DNA from 4 places in the Azoarcus sp. DD4 genome. Region 2 is predicted to be linked to each of the others. Evidence: predicted binding sites of a transcription regulator. Region 2 holds the regulator's gene; each other region holds the start of a gene.

Region 1 (4,180 bases), 2.2 Mb from region 2:
CGCGCGCCGGCGGCCGGTTGATCAGGTCGGCCAGGCGGCGCTCGAACTCGCGCCGGTTGGGGATGCCGGTAAGCGCATCCTGACTGGCCTGGCGGGTGAGTTCGCGGGTGAGGTTGAGGGTGACGGTGACGTCGTGGAACACCAGCACCACGCCCATCAGGTAACCGAGCCGGCTGCGGATGGGGGCCGCAGTGTCCTGCACCGGGATCAGCTCGCCGTCGCGTCTACGCAGCAGCGCATGCTCGGTGCTGCGGGTATCGCGACCGTGGGCGAGCACCGACTTAACCGGATTTTCCAGCGCCGCGCCGCTGGCCTCGTCTTGCAGACGGTAGACGGTCGCGATGTTGCGCCCGCGCGCCTCCGCCGTGGTCCAGCCGGTGAGCTGCTCGGCGGTCGGGTTGAGGTACTGGATCAGCCCCGCTTCGTCGGTGGTGATGACGCCGTCGCCGATCGAGGCCAGCGTCACCTGGGCAAGGTCGCGCTCGCGCTGCAGCTGGTCTTCCATCGAGCGGCGGTCGGTAACGTCGCGCACCAGGCCGGTGAACAGGAGCTCTCCTTCGAGCGCGCTCTCGCTCACCGACACCTCCAGCACCCGCGGTGGCAGGCCGCGCCGGTGCAGGCGCAGCTCGGTCTTGTCGCCCGGCACCATCAGGCGGCGCAGCTGGTGCTCCGGCATCAAGTGGCCGTCGCCGAAAAGGCGCACGACCGGCATGCCGATGGCCTGCACGGCCGGCATGCCGAAGAGTTTTTCCGCACCCGGGTTGAGGCTGCGCAGCAGGCCGTCGCGATTGAAGGTGATGATGCCGTCGCGCACGTCGCGGATGACGGCACGGGTCTGCGCCACCGCGCGCTCCAAGGCGTCCATCACCCGGTTGTAGCTGGCGGCGATCTGGCCGACCTCGGTGAAGGGCTCGACCGGCACCCGCACCGCCAACTGACCCGTGCGCTCCTGCACCTCCATCGCCTGCAGCAGATCGAGCAGCTCGGTGCGCGCCCCATGCTCGGAGACGTTGAGGCCGACATGCTCGTGCTCGGGCGACACCCGCAGCGGCATCAGCCGGTTGAGGCCCTTCAGCAGCAGCCAGGCCGCACCGAAGGCCCACGCGCCGCAGACCACGATCCCCAGCGCCTGGACGAAGAGCTGATCGCCCCGACCCAGGCCGGTGCCAAGCGCGGCGAGGTCGCCGAAGAGCGCCACTGCCAGCGTGCCCCAGACCCCGGCGGCCAGGTGCGCCGGAATGGCGCCGACCGCGTCGTCGATGCGCCGCTGCAGCAGGCATTCGTGGCAGACGATCATCGCCAACGCGCCCACGCCGCCGACCAGCAGCGCGCTGCCGGCATCGAGCACATGGGCGCCGGCAGTCACCGCCACCAGCCCGGCGATGGCACCGTTCAGGGTCTGCACCACATCGGCATAGCCGCGCATCCACCAGCTAACGCCCAGGGCCATCAGCACGCCGGCAACCGCACCAAGCACGGTATTGACCAGGATGCCCGGCACCCGGGCGTCCAGCGCCAGCGTGCTGCCGCCGTTGAAGCCGAACCAGCCGAACAGCAGCAACATCACGCCCAGCATGGACAGCGGCAGGTTGCCGCCGGAAATGGCCTGCACGCCGCCGCCATCGAAGCGGCCGCGCCGCGGGCCGATCAGCAGCACCGCCGCCAGCGACACCCAGCCGCCGACGCTGTGCACCACAGTGGAACCGGCGAAATCGACGAAGCCGAGCTCCGCCAGCCAGCCACGTTCGCCGCCGAGCGCCCCACCCCAGGCCCAGTGGCCGAACACCGGGTAGATCACGCCGCCGATGATGGCCGCCACCGCGAGATAGGCGGAAAAGCGCATGCGCTCCGCCACCGCGCCGGACACGATGGTCGCCGCGGTGGAACAGAACATCGCCTGGAAAAAGAAGAAAGCCGCCAGCGAAGCAGCGGCGCCATGGCCCACCGCCACCATGAAGCGGTCGCCGCCGATCAGCCCGGCGGCCGATGCACCGAACATCAGCCCGAAACCGAACAGCCAGTAGAGGGCCACGGCCACCGCGAAATCGACCAGATTCTTGAGCGCGACGTTCACCGCGTTCTTGCTGCGCGTGAGCCCCGACTCCAGGCACAGGAAGCCGGCCTGCATGAGGAAGACCAGACCGGAACAGAACACCACCCAGAGGATGTCGATATCGCTTGCGTGCATACGCTTACCTGTTGATGCGGCAAGACGGGTGGCCCGCCCCAAGGCGGAGAAGCAAACGCCGGGACGCGCACCAACACCGTGCCTTACCGGCGCGGATTCGGTTTCATACGCTTACAACAGATCGTTTAAGCAAGAAGAAAGCCCAGGCCGACCCAAGTGCCCGGGCGGGTCATTCTTCACGCGCTTGCCCGCCGCGCGGCACGGCGTCGCAGCAGGGCCAGTGCGGCGAGCGTGATACCTATCACCAGGAAGGACACCAACGTGGTGAGGGTGCCCAGCGCATAGATCACCGGCGTGGTCACGGTGGTCGTCAGCCCCTGCAGTTCCAGCGGCAGCGTGTTGACGTCGCCGATGGCCTGCGACGAACGTGCAATCTCGTCCCAGCTGAGCGTGAAGCCGAACATGCCGACACCGACCAGGCTGGGCGCGATCATCGGCAGCACCACATGGCGGAAGCGCTGCCAGGGCGTGGCGCCAAGGTCGGCGGCGGCTTCCTCGTAGGCCGGGTTGAAGCGGTTGAACACCGCGAACATGATCAGCAGGCCAAAAGGCAGCGTCCAGGTGAGGTGGGCGCCGAGGCCGGAGCTGTAGAGCCCCATCGCGGTGGTGTAGCTCTCCAGCAGGCTGGTCCAGCCCAACGATTCGGCCAACGCCTTGATGCCGGTATCGATCAGCCGGAACTGCAGGCCGATGCCGAGCGAGACGATGATGGACGGCATGATGAGGCTGGCGATGCTGACGTAGAACACCAGCGTGCTGCCCTTGAAGCGCTTGCGGAAAGCCAGCCCGGCAAGCAGCGACAGCAGCATGGTGAGCACCATCACCACCGCGCCCAGCGCCAGCGAACGGCGGAAGGCGGCGCCGATGTCGATCACGCCGATGCCTTCGAAGAGCTTGGCGAACCAGTGCAGCGACAGGCCGCGCAGCGGGAAGGTGAGCCCGCCTTCCGGGCCCTGGAAGCTGAGCACGAAGATGCCGAACATCGGCCCGTACAGGAACAGCACGAAAGCGACGAAGACGGCGCCGAGCAGGTAGAAGCCGGGCGTGCGGCGTTCACGATTCATGGTCACAGCTCCTTGCGGATGTCGACCAGCCGGGTCAGCGACCAGATGATCATCAGCACGATGGCGAGCAGGATCACCGCGTTGGCAGCGGCGATGGGGAACTGCAGGTAGGAGGTCTGCACCTGGATGGTCTTGCCGATGGAGGCGATCTGCTGGCCGCCCATCACGCCCACGGTGACGAAGTCGCCCATCACGATGGTGATGACGAAGATGGAGCCGATGATGATGCCGGTGCGCGACAGCGGCACCACCACGTTCCACAGCGTCTGCCAGGCCGAGGCGCCGGCGTCCGACGCGGCTTCGAGCAGGCTGCGGTCGATGCGCATCATCGAGTTGAAGATGGGCACGATCATGAACAGGGTGTACAGGTGCACGAAGGCCAGCACCACCGAGAAGTCGGAGAACAGCAGCCACTCGATCGGCTCGTCGATCAGGCCGACGGACATCAGGCTCTGGTTCACCAGCCCGTGGCGGCCGAGCAGCGGCACCCAGGAAATCATGCGGATGACGTTGGAGGTCCAGAACGGCACGGTGCACAGGATGAAGAGCAGGGTCTGGGTGCCGGTGCCCCGCACATGGAAGGCGAGGAAGTAGGCCACCGCGAAGCCGAGCACCAGGGTGATCGCCCACACCAGGAAGCTGAACTTGAAGGTGGACAGATAGGTCTTGGCCGTCACGCACAGGTCTTCGCCACCGACGCAGCCGGCGAAGATGTCGATGTAATTGCGCAGCGTGAAGGCCGGGATGATCTCGTATTCGTTGTAGTCCCAGAAGCTGATCATCAGCACCAGCAGCAGCGGGACGATGAAGAAGACGGCGAAGGCGGCCGACAGCGGCATGGCCTGCAGCCAGGCCGGCAGGCTGCGGCCGGCGGGCCGGGCCGGTGAGGCGGAGGCCGCCGTTGGCGTGTCGGGAAGCGTCGCGGCTA
Region 2 (4,180 bases):
ACACGACCATGGGCGAACCCAGCCTGCGCGAACGAGCGATCCGCCATCTGGCGCGGCGGGAGCATTCCCGCAGCGAACTGGCGCGCAAGCTGGCCGCCCACGGCGATGCGGAGGAAGTGGACGAAGTACTCGGTCGGATGAGCGAACTCGGCCTGCTCTCCGACACCCGCTTCGCCGGCGCCTGGGTGCGCGGCAAGGCCGGACGTTTCGGCGCCGCCCGCCTGCGCCGCGAACTCACCCGGCGCGGCGTCGCCGCCGAGACGATAGACGAGGCACTGGCCGCCGAGTGCGGCGATTCCGAACTCGATCGCGCCCGCGCGGTGTGGCAGGCGAAGTTCGGCAGCGCCCCGGGCGATGCACGCAAATGGGCGCGACAGGCCCGCTTCCTGCAAAGCCGGGGCTTCGCTTCCGACCTGATCCGCAAAATACTGAAAGAAAGCCCCGATGAGTCTGCTTAAGGTCACCGGACTTCAAAAGCGCTACAAGGCGCGCACCGTGGTGCACGACGTCGGCTTCGAAGTCGACGCGGGCGAGGTCGTCGGCCTGCTCGGCCCCAACGGCGCCGGCAAGACCACCTGTTTCTACATGATCGTCGGTCTGGTGCGGGCCGATGGCGGCGAGATCCTGCTCGAAGACGCCCGCCTCACCCACCTGCCCATCCACGAACGCGCCCGCCTCGGCCTGTCCTACCTGCCACAGGAAATGAGCGTGTTCCGCAAGCTCACGGTGGCGGAGAACATCCAGGCGGTGCTCGAACTGCGCGGCCTCGACAGCGGCCGCGTGGCAGAGCGCCTGGAAGAACTGCTCGAGGAACTCGGCATCGCCCACCTGCGCAACAGCACCGCGATTTCACTGTCCGGTGGCGAGCGCCGCCGCTGCGAGATCGCGCGCGCGCTCGCCACCGATCCGCGTCTAATCCTGCTCGACGAACCCTTCGCCGGTGTCGACCCCATTGCGGTGCTCGACATCCAGAAGATCATCCGCTTCCTCAAGGAACGCGGCATCGGTGTGCTGATCACCGACCACAACGTGCGCGAAACCCTGGGCATCTGCGACCGCGCCGCCATCATCAGCGAAGGGCGCGTCCTGGCCAGTGGCCAGCCGCGGGAAATCATCGACAACGAGCAAGTCCGCCAGGTATATCTCGGCGAGCACTTCCGTCTCTGACCGCCGCCCACCATGAAGCCCACGCTACAACTCAAGCTCTCCCAGCACCTCACGCTGACGCCGCAGCTGCAGCAGTCCATCAAGCTGCTGCAGCTCTCCACGCTGGAGCTCAACACCGAGATCGAGCGCTTCCTGCTCGAGAACCCGATGCTGGAGCGCGAGGAGCCCGACGGCGGTCACGATTTCCAGGCTTCGATCGCGCCCTCCGGTGCCACCCAGAGCACGTCGACCGGCGATGGCCCCGGCGATGCGGCTCCCGAGCACGAACCACGCTCCGAGAACAGCGACTCCGCCAGCTTCGAGGAAGGCATGGACTGGTCGGGCAGCGGCAGCGGTTCGAGCGGCAACCGCGACGATGACGACGACGTCGACTTCCAGGAATTCCAGGCTGCCGGCATCTCGCTGCGCGACCATCTCGACCAGCAAGTCGCCCTGTCGCCGCTGTCCGACCGTGATCGCTCCCTGGTGCGCTTTCTGATCGAGGCACTGGACGACGACGGCTACCTACACCAGGAGCTCGAAGAACTGCTCGAACTCCTGCCGCCGGAGCTCGACGTCGAACTCGACGACCTGAGCATCGCATTGCGCCACGTGCAGAGCCTGGAGCCCGCCGGCATAGGCGCACGCACCCCGCAGGAATGCCTGGCGCTGCAACTGCAGGCGATGCCGGCCAACCCGGTGCGCAACTTGGCGCTGGAAATCGTCAGCCAGCATCTCGAACTGCTCGCCGAGCGCAATTTCGCCAAGCTCAAGAAGCTCACCGGCTGCGACGACGACGCCCTGCGCGCGGCCCATGCCCTGATCTGCCGCCTGGACCCGCATCCGGGCGCCCAGCACTCGGTGGAAGAAACCCGCTACGTGCTGCCCGACGTGGTGGTCCGCAAGCAGCGCGGCCGCTGGACGGTGCAGCTCAACCCCGAGGCGATGCCGCGCCTGCGCATCAACCAGCTCTACGCCAGCATCCTGCAGCAGAACCGCGGCCAGGGCGGCGGCCTGACCAGCCAGTTGCAGGAGGCGCGCTGGCTGATCAAGAACGTGCAGCAGCGCTTCGACACCATCCTGCGCGTCTCCCAGGCCATCGTTGACCAGCAGCGGCAGTTCTTCGATCATGGGGAGGTGGCGATGCGGCCGCTCACGCTCAGGGAGATCGCGGACCAGCTCGAATTGCACGAATCCACTGTGTCGCGCGTCACCACGCAGAAGTTCATGGCGACCCCGCGCGGCGTGTTCGAACTCAAGTATTTCTTCGGCAGCCATGTCGCCACCGACACCGGTGGCGCGGCCTCTTCCACGGCGATTCGCGCGCTGATTCGCCAGCTGGTCGATGCCGAGGACAGGAAAAAACCCCTGTCCGACGCCAGGATTGCCGAATTATTGGGCCAGCAGGGTATCGTGGTGGCAAGGCGTACCATCGCCAAGTACCGCGAGTCACTCAATATCCCGCCGGTCAGTCTGCGCAAAACGATCTGAAAGAGGAGTCATCATGAATCTCAACATCACCGGGCATCACGTCGAAGTCACGCCGGCCATCCGCGAATACGTGATGACGAAGCTGGACCGCGTCATCGCTCATTTCGACAACGTCACCAGCGTGAACGTGATTCTCTCGGTGGAGAAGCTGAAGCAAAAAGCCGAGGTCACCGTACACGTGCGCGGCAAGGACATCTACGTCGAGAGCGACGATGCCAACCTCTACGCCGCCATCGACAGCATGACCGACAAGCTCGATCGCCAGGTGCAGAAGTACAAGCAGAAGGTGGCCGATCACAACCACGACGCGCTCAAGCACCAAAGCCCCGAAGCGTGATCTTTTCATTACGTCGTCCGATCTAGGGTGTGGGTATAATCCGCGCGTTTTCACGACGCGCCTGCCCGCACCCCCGATCGCCAGACCGCCATCCCGCGGTGCCAGCGTCGCCGGCGCCGCGCAAGCTTTCCAGCGCATGAGCCTGATAGCCCAACTCCTGCCACTCTCCAACGTGGTGGTCGACCTCGATGCCAGCAGCAAGAAGCGGGTTTTCGAGCATGCCGGCCTGCTGTTCGAAAACAATCAGGGCATTGCCCGCAGCACTGTATTCGACAGTCTGTTCTCCCGCGAACGACTCGGCTCCACCGGTCTGGGCCAGGGCATCGCCATTCCGCATGGCCGCATCAAGGGCCTGAAGGAAGCCGCGGGCGCCTTCCTGCGCCTGTCGACGCCGGTGCAGTTCGACGCCCCCGACGGTCGTCCGGTCAACCTGCTGTTCGTCCTGCTGGTACCGGAACAGGCCAACGAGGCCCATCTGCAATTACTCTCGGAACTGGCGCAGATGTTCAGCGAGCGCGCTTTCCGCGAGCAGTTGCTGAACGCCCCCGACGCCGCCTCCATCCACGCGCTGTTCGCCAACTGGGGGCCCGATGCGGCAGACCAGCGTCGCGCGGCTGTATGAGGATCAAGGCCAGCGGCTGCAGCTGACCCACGTCAGCGGACCGCTCGATGCGGTGCTCTCCGTTGCCGAGGAACGCATCTGGCCGGCCGACCTCGTCGGCCACCTCAACCTGATCCACCCCACCCGGCTGCAGATCCTCGGCGCCGCCGAACTCGAATGGGCGCGCCGCCAGTCGCGCGAGAAAGTCGCCCACCACCTCAACGGCATCCTGTCGGCACGGCCACCGGCCATCATCATCGCCGACGGCTGCGAGACGCCGAACATCGTGCACGGCGTGTGCAACGCGCACAACGTCGCGCTGTTCTCCACGCCCCACCCTTCGGCCAGCGTCATCGACCAGCTGCGCCTCTACCTGTCGCGCCAGCTCGCCGAGAAGATCTCGCTGCACGGCGTGTTCATGGACGTGCTCGGGATCGGCGTGTTCATCACCGGCAACTCCGGTGCCGGCAAGTCGGAGCTGGCGCTGGAGCTGATCTCGCGCGGCCACGGCCTGGTGGCCGACGACATCGTCGAATTCTCGCGCATCGCGCCGACGGTGCTCGAAGGCCGCTGCCCCGAGTTGCTGAAGGATTTCATCGAAGTCC
Region 3 (4,180 bases), 250 kb from region 2:
GGTGCTGCGGGTCGATACGCTGCATGGTCGAGCACATGCACACCGTCGGCGCCATGAACTGGACGACCTTGCCTTCCGGCTTCATTTCTTCGGCCAGACGGTTCACCAGGTTGAGCTCGGTGCCGACCAGCCAGCGGGTGTTGGCCGGAGCGGCAGCGATGGTCTTGATGATGTACTCGGTGGAGCCGACGAAATCAGAGTTCTGACAGACCTCGAGACTGCTCTCCGGATGTGAGATGACCAGGCCTTCCGGATGCTGCATGCGCCAGCGGCGGATATGGCTTTCCTGGAACATCTGGTGCACCGAGCAATGCCCCTTCCACAGTAGCACCTTGGCGTTACGGATCTGCTCGGGCGTCAGGCCACCGTATTCGAGATCGGGGTCCCACACCACCATCTGTTCGAGTGGAATCCCCTTCTTGTAGCCAGTCCAGCGTCCCAGGTGCTGATCCGGGAAGAACAGCACCTTCTCGCGACGTTCGAAAGCCCAGTCGAGGATGGTCGGCGCATTGGTCGACGTGCACACGATGCCACCATGCTCGCCGCAGAACGCCTTGAGGTCGGCCGCCGAGTTGATGTAAGTGACCGGGGTGATCAGTGCGTCCGGCATATCCAGCACTTCGCCCAGCTCGCGCCAGCAGCGCTCGACCTTGGCGAGATTCGCCATGTCGGCCATCGAACAGCCGGCGGCGAGGTCGGGCAGGATCGCGATCTGGCTGGGTCTGGACAGGATGTCGGCGACCTCGGCCATGAAATGCACGCCACAGAACACGATGTATTCGGCATCGGTCTGCGAGGCCAGCCGGGCCAGCTTGAGCGAATCACCGGTGAGATCGGCGTGCTGATAGACGTCAGCACGCTGGTAGTGGTGGCATAGCAGCACCGCCCTGTCGCCCAGACGGGCGCGCGCCGCACGGATGCGCTCCTGCGCCTCGTTGTCCTGCAGGGCATTGAAACGATCGAAACTGATGGTGGCAACTTGCATGGTGCTTGGCTCTGTCGCAAATAGTGCTCTGACCGCGAGTCCGGCGCCGGGTTGCGCTCGAACCGCCTGTCCTTCCTCGTCAGCCCTGATGCCAGGGCAGCCCGGCATGACGCCAGCCGCCGACGCGGTTGCGCTGGCCGTTGGCGTCCTTGTCGCCCTCGAACCCTTCGAGGACGTTGTAGCAGTTGGTATAGCCGGCCGCTCCGGCCGCCCTTGCGGCCGCATCCGAACGTCCGCCGGAACGGCACATGAACAGCACCAGCGCCTCCGGATCGACCTGCTGGCGCAACTGGTTGATGAATCCCGGATTCGGCTGGCTTCCCGGCCAGCTCAACCATTCGATCTCGACCGCGTTGGGAACACGACCTACCCAGTCCCATTCGGCACGGGTACGCACGTCGACCAATCTGGCACCGGGCGCAAGCTGCCACACCTGCCAGGCTTCGGCCGGCGTCAGGGCGCCCTGGTAGGGAAGATTGAGGTCACTCGCCCGCTGACGGGCAAGCGCGAGCAGATCGGATAAGGATCCCATGATGGTGTACGGCCACAATTGCGCAAGCACCCGAGTATACCCTGTCCCTTCGCCGGCAAGCGTCGCCACTCTATGGCCCCCTGCGAAATCCGCCTATGCGACGGAGCGGGAGAATGGCGGCAACAGCGGCCTGCCCCTTTCCATTCACCTTTCTTGTGCATAAGGCACCGTATTGGTGCATCAAAAATCACAGGGCACCATATTGGTGCCAGCCGCCGAACGCTAGCGAAAATTTGCCCTTGTGGCACAATGCGGCATCGGCCGAAAACCGCTTGGCACGGAAACTGCTTAAGTCCGCCGCAACGGAAATCTGACCGTTATTCAGGCATTGCCTCTTCTCACCAGGAGTGAATATGAACGCTCAAGACGTCATGAAGATGATTCAGGAAAACGAAGTTCGCTTCGTTGACCTGCGTTTTACCGATACCCGCGGCAAGGAACAGCACGTCGGCCTGCCGGTCTCCGCGTTCGAAGAAGACCACTTCGAGCACGGCCACCCGTTCGACGGCTCCTCGATCGCCGGCTGGAAGGGCATCCAGGCCTCCGACATGATCCTCATGCCTGAAGCCGGTTCCGCCTACATCGACCCCTTCTTCGACGAAACCACCCTGGTGCTGACCTGCGACGTCATCGAGCCGTCCGACGGCAAGGGCTACGACCGCGACCCGCGCTCGATCGCCAAGCGTGCAGAGGCCTACCTGAAGAGCACCGGCATCGGCGACACCGCCTACTTCGGCCCGGAACCCGAGTTCTTCATTTTCGACGCGGTCGAATGGTCGGTCGACATGTCCGGCGTCTACAGCAAGATCATCTCCGAAGAAGCCGCCTGGTCTACCGCCGACAAGTTCGAAGGCGGCAACACCGGCCACCGTCCGCGCGTCAAGGGCGGCTACTTCCCGGTCCCGCCGGTCGACAGCCTGAATGACGTGCGTGCCGCGATGGTCCTGGCCCTCGAAGGCGCCGGCGTTCCGGTCGAAGTTCACCACCACGAAGTGGCAAACGCGGGCCAGTGCGAAATCGGCACCAAGTTCAATACCCTGACCAAGCGTGCCGACTGGACCCAGGTCCTGAAGTACATCGTGCACAACGTCGCCCACCAGTACGGCAAGACGGCGACCTTCATGCCCAAGCCCATCGTCGGCGACAACGGCTCCGGCATGCACGTCCACCAGTCGATCTGGAAGGACGGCCAGAACCTGTTCGCGGGCAACGGCTACGCTGGTCTGTCCGAGACCGCGCTGTACTACATCGGCGGCATCATCAAGCACGCCCGTGCGCTGAACGCGATCACCAACCCGGGCACCAACTCCTACAAGCGTCTGGTGCCGCACTACGAAGCGCCGACCAAGCTGGCCTACTCGGCCCGCAACCGTTCTGCCTCGATCCGCATCCCCTACGTCGCCAACCCGAAGGGCCGCCGTATCGAAGCACGCTTCCCGGACCCCCTGGCCAACCCCTACCTGGCGTTCGCCGCGCTGATGATGGCGGGCCTGGACGGCATCCAGAACAAGATCCACCCGGGCGACCCGGCCGACAAGAACCTGTACGACCTGCCGCCGGAAGAAGACGCGCTGATCCCGACCGTGTGTACCAGCCTCGAACAGGCGCTGGAATACCTCGACAAGGATCGCGAGTTCCTGACCCGTGGCGGCGTCTTCTCCAATGACTTCATCGATGCCTACATCGCACTGAAGATGGAAGAAGTGGACCGCATGCGCATCACCACCCACCCGGTGGAATTCGACATGTACTACAGCCTGTAATCCTTCCGGTTACGGCGTGTAGCGAAAAGGACGGGCATTGCCCGTCCTTTTTTTATGGAGTCTAATCCCCCCTCCATGCCCCACCCGACCACTGCGGCGCGCCGCGGCGCAGTGGTCACGCCTGCGGACAACGTCATGCCCAAGCTTCGCATCCTGCCGATCCTGCTCCTCCTGTGCGGCTCCCCGCTGGCCAGCGCCGAGGTCTACAAATGCGTCGACGCCGAAGGACGTACCACCTACACCAACGATCGCAATCTCGGCCGAGGCTGCAAGCAGCTCTCACAGGACCAGTCGGTCTCGAGCATGCCGCCACCGCGCGCACCGTCCGGCACCACCCCCGCCACAGCCCCCTCTTCCCCCGCGTTTCCGCGCGTTTCGCCCGACACCCAGCGCTCACGTGACGACAGCCGCCGCCAGGTGCTCGAAAAGGAACTGACAACCGAAGAGAGCGCCCTCGAGGAAGCGCGCAAGGCACTGGGCGAGCAAGAAGCCATCCGAACGGGCGACGAGCGCAACTACCAACGCGTCCTGGATCGACTTCAACCGTTCAAGGATAAGGTCGAACTGCATGAGCGCAATATCGAAGCGCTCAAGCGGGAGATCTCCAACCTGCGCTGATGCCTGGTTTGGCGTGATTCTTGCGTAAATGCGGTACTGCATTTCCGCAGACAACCGCGACGCTGACCCCATGGCACGCCCATGGCCGACGATGGTCCCATCCATGGCCCGACATCCATCCTCACCTCCCGCTGCCACCGCCGCGGACGCCTTTGCCGGCCTTGACCTGCTGTCCTCAGCGGTCGTGCTGATCGACGAAAGGCGCATCATCCGCTACATCAACCCGGGCGCCGAAAACCTCTTCGCGATCAGTCAGCGTAAACTCTTGGGCGCCCCCTTGGC
Region 4 (4,180 bases), 2.1 Mb from region 2:
GGCGCCGGGAGGGCGCCGAGCTCGCCTTGCCCTGGGGCTGCTTGCCGGCAGCAGGCCTGCTCGGCTGGCCGACCGTCGTGTTCCTGGCGTGTGTGCTCGGCGCTGGCGATGGCCTGGGGTGCTCGCTCGTGCCGGAATTCGATACACCTGCTGCCCCGGGGTGTGCCGTTGACTGGCAAATACACGCCATGGACAGCCCGACCGGGGCCGTGAGCATGTGTGACCGGGCGGGAGCGGAAGGGCCGTTCCGGCGCGACGGTAAGGTCAGCGCTGCTCAGCCGGCCGCCTGTTCCAGCAGTTCTTCCGGGATGTCTTCGGGGCAGAGCTGCCCAGCTTCGTCCCCCATCAGCGCGAGGATGAGGCGTAGCCGGTTGTTCAGTTCGCTCAGGTTGCCGGGCCAGCGGTGGCGGCGCAGCAGCGCGATCGCATCCGGACAGACATAGACCGGGCGGTCGGGGCAGGCGTCGCGGACGAAGCGGCGCACCAGCGCGTCGAAGTCGCTGCGCTCGCGCAAGGGCGGAAGCAGGATGCTGTGACCGCCGCAAGCCGCGAAGGCGTCCATCGACAGACGCTGTTCGCGGATCAGGGTGTCGAGCGGGCTGCGGGTCGCGGCGATCAGCCGGGTGGAGGCCGAGGCGGCGGCGAAGAGGCGCACCTGTTCGGCCAGGGGCAGCGCATCGGTATCGATCAGGTAGAGGACGCCGCCTTCGGCCTGCCGCAGGGCGTGGTCGGTTTCGTCCTGCAGGTTGGGGCTCATGGCCAGCGCGGCGCAATCCACGCTCACGAATGCGCTGTCGCCGCAGTAATCGTGATGGTAGGCGTGCACCAGGTGACGCTTGCCGGTGCCGGTTTCGCCTTCGATCAGCAGCGGCCCGGACTGGCGCGCCCATTGCGCCAGGGTGGCCAGTGCCGCGGCGATGCGCGGGTCACCGAGATTGATGGTGTCCAGCAGCGACCGCTTCGGCGTCGTGGCGGCTGGCCGGGCGCGCGGTGCCGGTGCGCGCAGGGTGGCGCGTGCCACGCAGGTCCGGCCCTGAACGGTGCGCAAGGGAAAGGGCGTCTGTTGGCCGAGCGCTGCCCAGTCGACCAGGCGGCGCCAGTCGGTGGCAAAGCATTCGCCGCAGGATGAGTCGGGGTACTCCCGATAGAGCTTGAGCAGACCACGGGCGGCGCGGTTCAGGGCGAGCAGGCGTCCGCCTTCGTCGAAAACCGCGAGCGCCTCGAACGGCGTGCCGATGAGATCGGCGCGCAGGTGAAAGCGCAGTGTGAGAAAACCGTCGTCCAGGCTTTCGATCAGACGGTGCTCGATCAGTTCGGCCGTGGTCCGCAGCAGCGCGTCGGCATGCGAGAGGTCCGCCCGTGCGTCGGTGGAAATATCGAGGATGCCAGCGATGCCGCCGGTGGGCGACAGAATGGGTGTCGCCACGCAGGTGAGGAAGCGGTTGCGCTCCAGGAAGTGCTCGTTGCCCTGTACCGCGACGATCTCGCCGGTTTGCAACGCCGTGCCGATGGCGTTGGTGCCCATGCTGGCCTCGCTCCATTCAGCGCCAGGGCTGAGCGCAACGCGGGCGGCGCGGTCGAGAAAACCGGTGTCGCCGAGTGCGCTCAGGATGAGCCCCTGCTTGTCGGTCAGCAGTACGGTCGAGGACGGGCAGTCGATCTGGCGGTAGAGGTTTTCGATCACCGGCTGGGAGAAGGTCAGCAGCCGCGCGTTGGCTTCGAGACGATCCGCCAGGTCGGTTCGCGCTAGCGCGCTCTCCGGCAGGGCCTGCCCCGGATCCAGCCCATGCTCGTGACTACGCAGCCACGAAGCGCGCAGCGTCGCGGGCAGGTTGGCGGGAAGGGAGCCGGAGTTCATGCGCAATACCAGCAAGTCTCATGCCGTAAAGGAATCGCGCTCGCCGCGTGTATTTCGGGGCTGCGCCTGCAGCGTATTGGTGCGGCGCTTGGCGGGCTTGCGGTCGTCGCCAACGGCATATGCCCAATAGTGGAACAGCTGTTGTGTACTGGAGCAGCGCGACTTGTGCAGCGCACACCGCGGCACGCCGGATGGCCAGCCTTTTTTTATTCAAGTGCTTATAAACAAATAAGAAAACTCAATTCTGCCGGCTGCGCAGGCCGGGCTGGCACGCGAACTGCACTAGGGTTGGCACGCAAGTTCGCGTTACAGCAGACCGCAGACGAAGGAGACACGAATGCTATACGAGTTGCCCGGCAAGGCAGGCGCCAAGGTCCAGTTTAAGAACCGCTACGACAACTTCATCGGCGGCAAGTGGGTCGCGCCGGTACGCGGCCAGTACATGGACAACATCACCCCGATCACCGGCAAGCCCTTCTGCCAGGTGGCGCGTTCCACCGAGGAAGACATCAGCCTCGCGCTTGACGCCGCTCACGCCGCTGCCGACAAGTGGGGCCGCACCCCGCCCGCCGAGCGTGCCAACGTGCTGTGCCGCATCGCCGACCGCCTTGAACAGAATCTCGAGCTGATCGCCTACGCCGAGACCGTCGATAACGGCAAGCCGATCCGCGAGACCATGGCTGCCGACATTCCGCTGGCCATCGATCACTTCCGCTACTTCGCCGGTTGCATCCGCGCCCAGGAAGGCTCGCTCGCCGAACTCGACGAGACCACCGTCGCCTACCACTTCCACGAGCCGCTGGGTGTTGTCGGCCAGATCATCCCGTGGAACTTCCCGATCCTGATGGCGGCGTGGAAGTTGGCGCCGGCGCTGGCCGCGGGCAACGTGGTGGTGCTCAAGCCCGCCGAATCGACCCCGGTCGGCATTCTGGTGATCGCCGAGCTGATCGCCGACCTGCTGCCCGAAGGCGTGCTCAACATCGTCAATGGCCTCGGCCGCGAAGCGGGCGTGCCGCTGGCCACCAGCAGCCGCATCGCCAAGATCGCCTTCACCGGCTCCACCACCACCGGCCGCCTGATCATGCAGGCCGCGTCGCAGAACATCATCCCGGTGACGCTGGAACTCGGCGGCAAATCGCCCAACATCTTCTTCCAAGACGTCTGCGCCGCCGACGACGAGTTTTTCGACAAGGCGGTGGAAGGCTTCGTGCTGTTCGCGCTCAACCAGGGCGAAGTGTGCACCTGCCCGTCGCGCGCGCTGATCCACGAGTCCATCTACGACCGCTTCATGGACCGCGCGCTGGCCCGCGTCAAGGCGATCAAGCAGGGCAACCCGCTCGATACCGAGACCATGATCGGCGCCCAGGCCTCCACCGAGCAGATGAAGAAGATCCTGTCCTACATCGACCTCGGCAAGGAAGAAGGTGCGGAACTGCTGACCGGCGGCGGCGAGGCCCGCTTCGGTGGCGACATCGCCGAGGGCTACTACGTCCAGCCGACGGTGTTCAAAGGCCACAACAAGATGCGCATCTTCCAGGAGGAAATCTTCGGGCCGGTGCTGTCGGTGACCACATTCAAGGACGAGGCCGAGGCGCTCGCCATCGCCAACGACACGCTCTACGGCCTGGGCGCCGGCGTGTGGTCGCGCGACGGCTCCACCGCCTACCGCATGGGGCGCAACATCAAGGCCGGCCGCGTGTGGACCAACTGCTACCACCTCTACCCGGCGCACGCCGCCTTCGGTGGCTACAAGCAGTCCGGTATCGGCCGCGAAACCCACAAGATGATGCTCGACCACTACCAGCAGACCAAGAACCTGCTGGTGAGCTACAGCCCGAAGGCGCTGGGCTTCTTCTGAGCCTGCGTTTCGATGCCGCCCCACGGCGGTTCGCGTACTCCTTCGGGGCGGCCGCGTAGCGGACGGAGTACGCACAGGCGGCGGCTGGTGCCTGCATGGGGCAGCCGTCAATCGTGGTGTGTTTGATCTGCTGTTCTCCTCTCTCCCTCGCCCGCTTGCGGATGAGTTAACGGGCGGCTCCGGCCGCCCGCTTTTTTTGGCGGGAGGCGTCCGGAAAGGAGCGGATTATGGTTTCCAGGGTCATTGCGACGCCCGAGGCGCAGGCCTTCATCGAACTGTTGATCGCCAAGCACGGTCCGGTGATGTTCCACCAGTCGGGGGGGTGCTGCGACGGTAGCGCGCCGATGTGCTACCCGCGCGGCGAATTCCTGGTCGGCAGCAGCGATGTGCTGCTCGGTGAGGTCGCGGGGAGTCCGTTCTACATCGGCAAGCAGCAGTACGAGTACTGGAAGCACACCCAGTTG

The links. Region 2 encodes sigma-54, which starts transcription at its own class of promoters, with help from an activator protein. Its sites were predicted from a motif close to TGGCACGCTTNCTGCTNA; they were not measured.
Region 1: amt (ammonium transporter) is a predicted target of sigma-54. The motif match lies at 2,315-2,332, and genes of this name have one in related genera.
Region 3: glnA (type I glutamate--ammonia ligase) is a predicted target of sigma-54. The motif match lies at 1,791-1,808, and genes of this name have one in related genera.
Region 4: adh (aldehyde dehydrogenase) is a predicted target of sigma-54. The motif match lies at 2,125-2,142, and genes of this name have one in related genera.

The regions. Positions count from the first base shown of each region.
Region 1 covers NZ_CP022958.1:3,907,862-3,912,041, forward strand. The annotation lists gene amt (ammonium transporter) at 1-2,188, opposite strand, end outside; gene CJ010_RS18100 (ABC transporter permease) at 2,365-3,252, opposite strand; gene CJ010_RS18105 (ABC transporter permease) at 3,255-4,180, opposite strand, start outside.
Region 2 covers NZ_CP022958.1:712,903-717,082, reverse strand. The annotation lists gene recX (recombination regulator RecX) at 9-458, shown strand; gene lptB (LPS export ABC transporter ATP-binding protein) at 445-1,167, shown strand; gene CJ010_RS03425 (RNA polymerase factor sigma-54) at 1,180-2,637, shown strand; gene hpf (ribosome hibernation-promoting factor, HPF/YfiA family) at 2,651-2,974, shown strand; gene ptsN (PTS IIA-like nitrogen regulatory protein PtsN) at 3,111-3,596, shown strand; gene hprK (HPr(Ser) kinase/phosphatase) at 3,565-4,180, shown strand, end outside.
Region 3 covers NZ_CP022958.1:965,288-969,467, reverse strand. The annotation lists gene nadA (quinolinate synthase NadA) at 1-985, opposite strand, end outside; gene CJ010_RS04635 (rhodanese-like domain-containing protein) at 1,065-1,517, opposite strand; gene glnA (type I glutamate--ammonia ligase) at 1,871-3,280, shown strand; gene CJ010_RS04625 (DUF4124 domain-containing protein) at 3,416-3,898, shown strand; gene glnL (nitrogen regulation protein NR(II)) at 4,002-4,180, shown strand, end outside.
Region 4 covers NZ_CP022958.1:3,976,577-3,980,756, reverse strand. The annotation lists gene CJ010_RS18425 (sigma-54-dependent Fis family transcriptional regulator) at 275-1,858, opposite strand; gene adh (aldehyde dehydrogenase) at 2,196-3,716, shown strand; gene CJ010_RS18415 (DUF779 domain-containing protein) at 3,944-4,180, shown strand, end outside.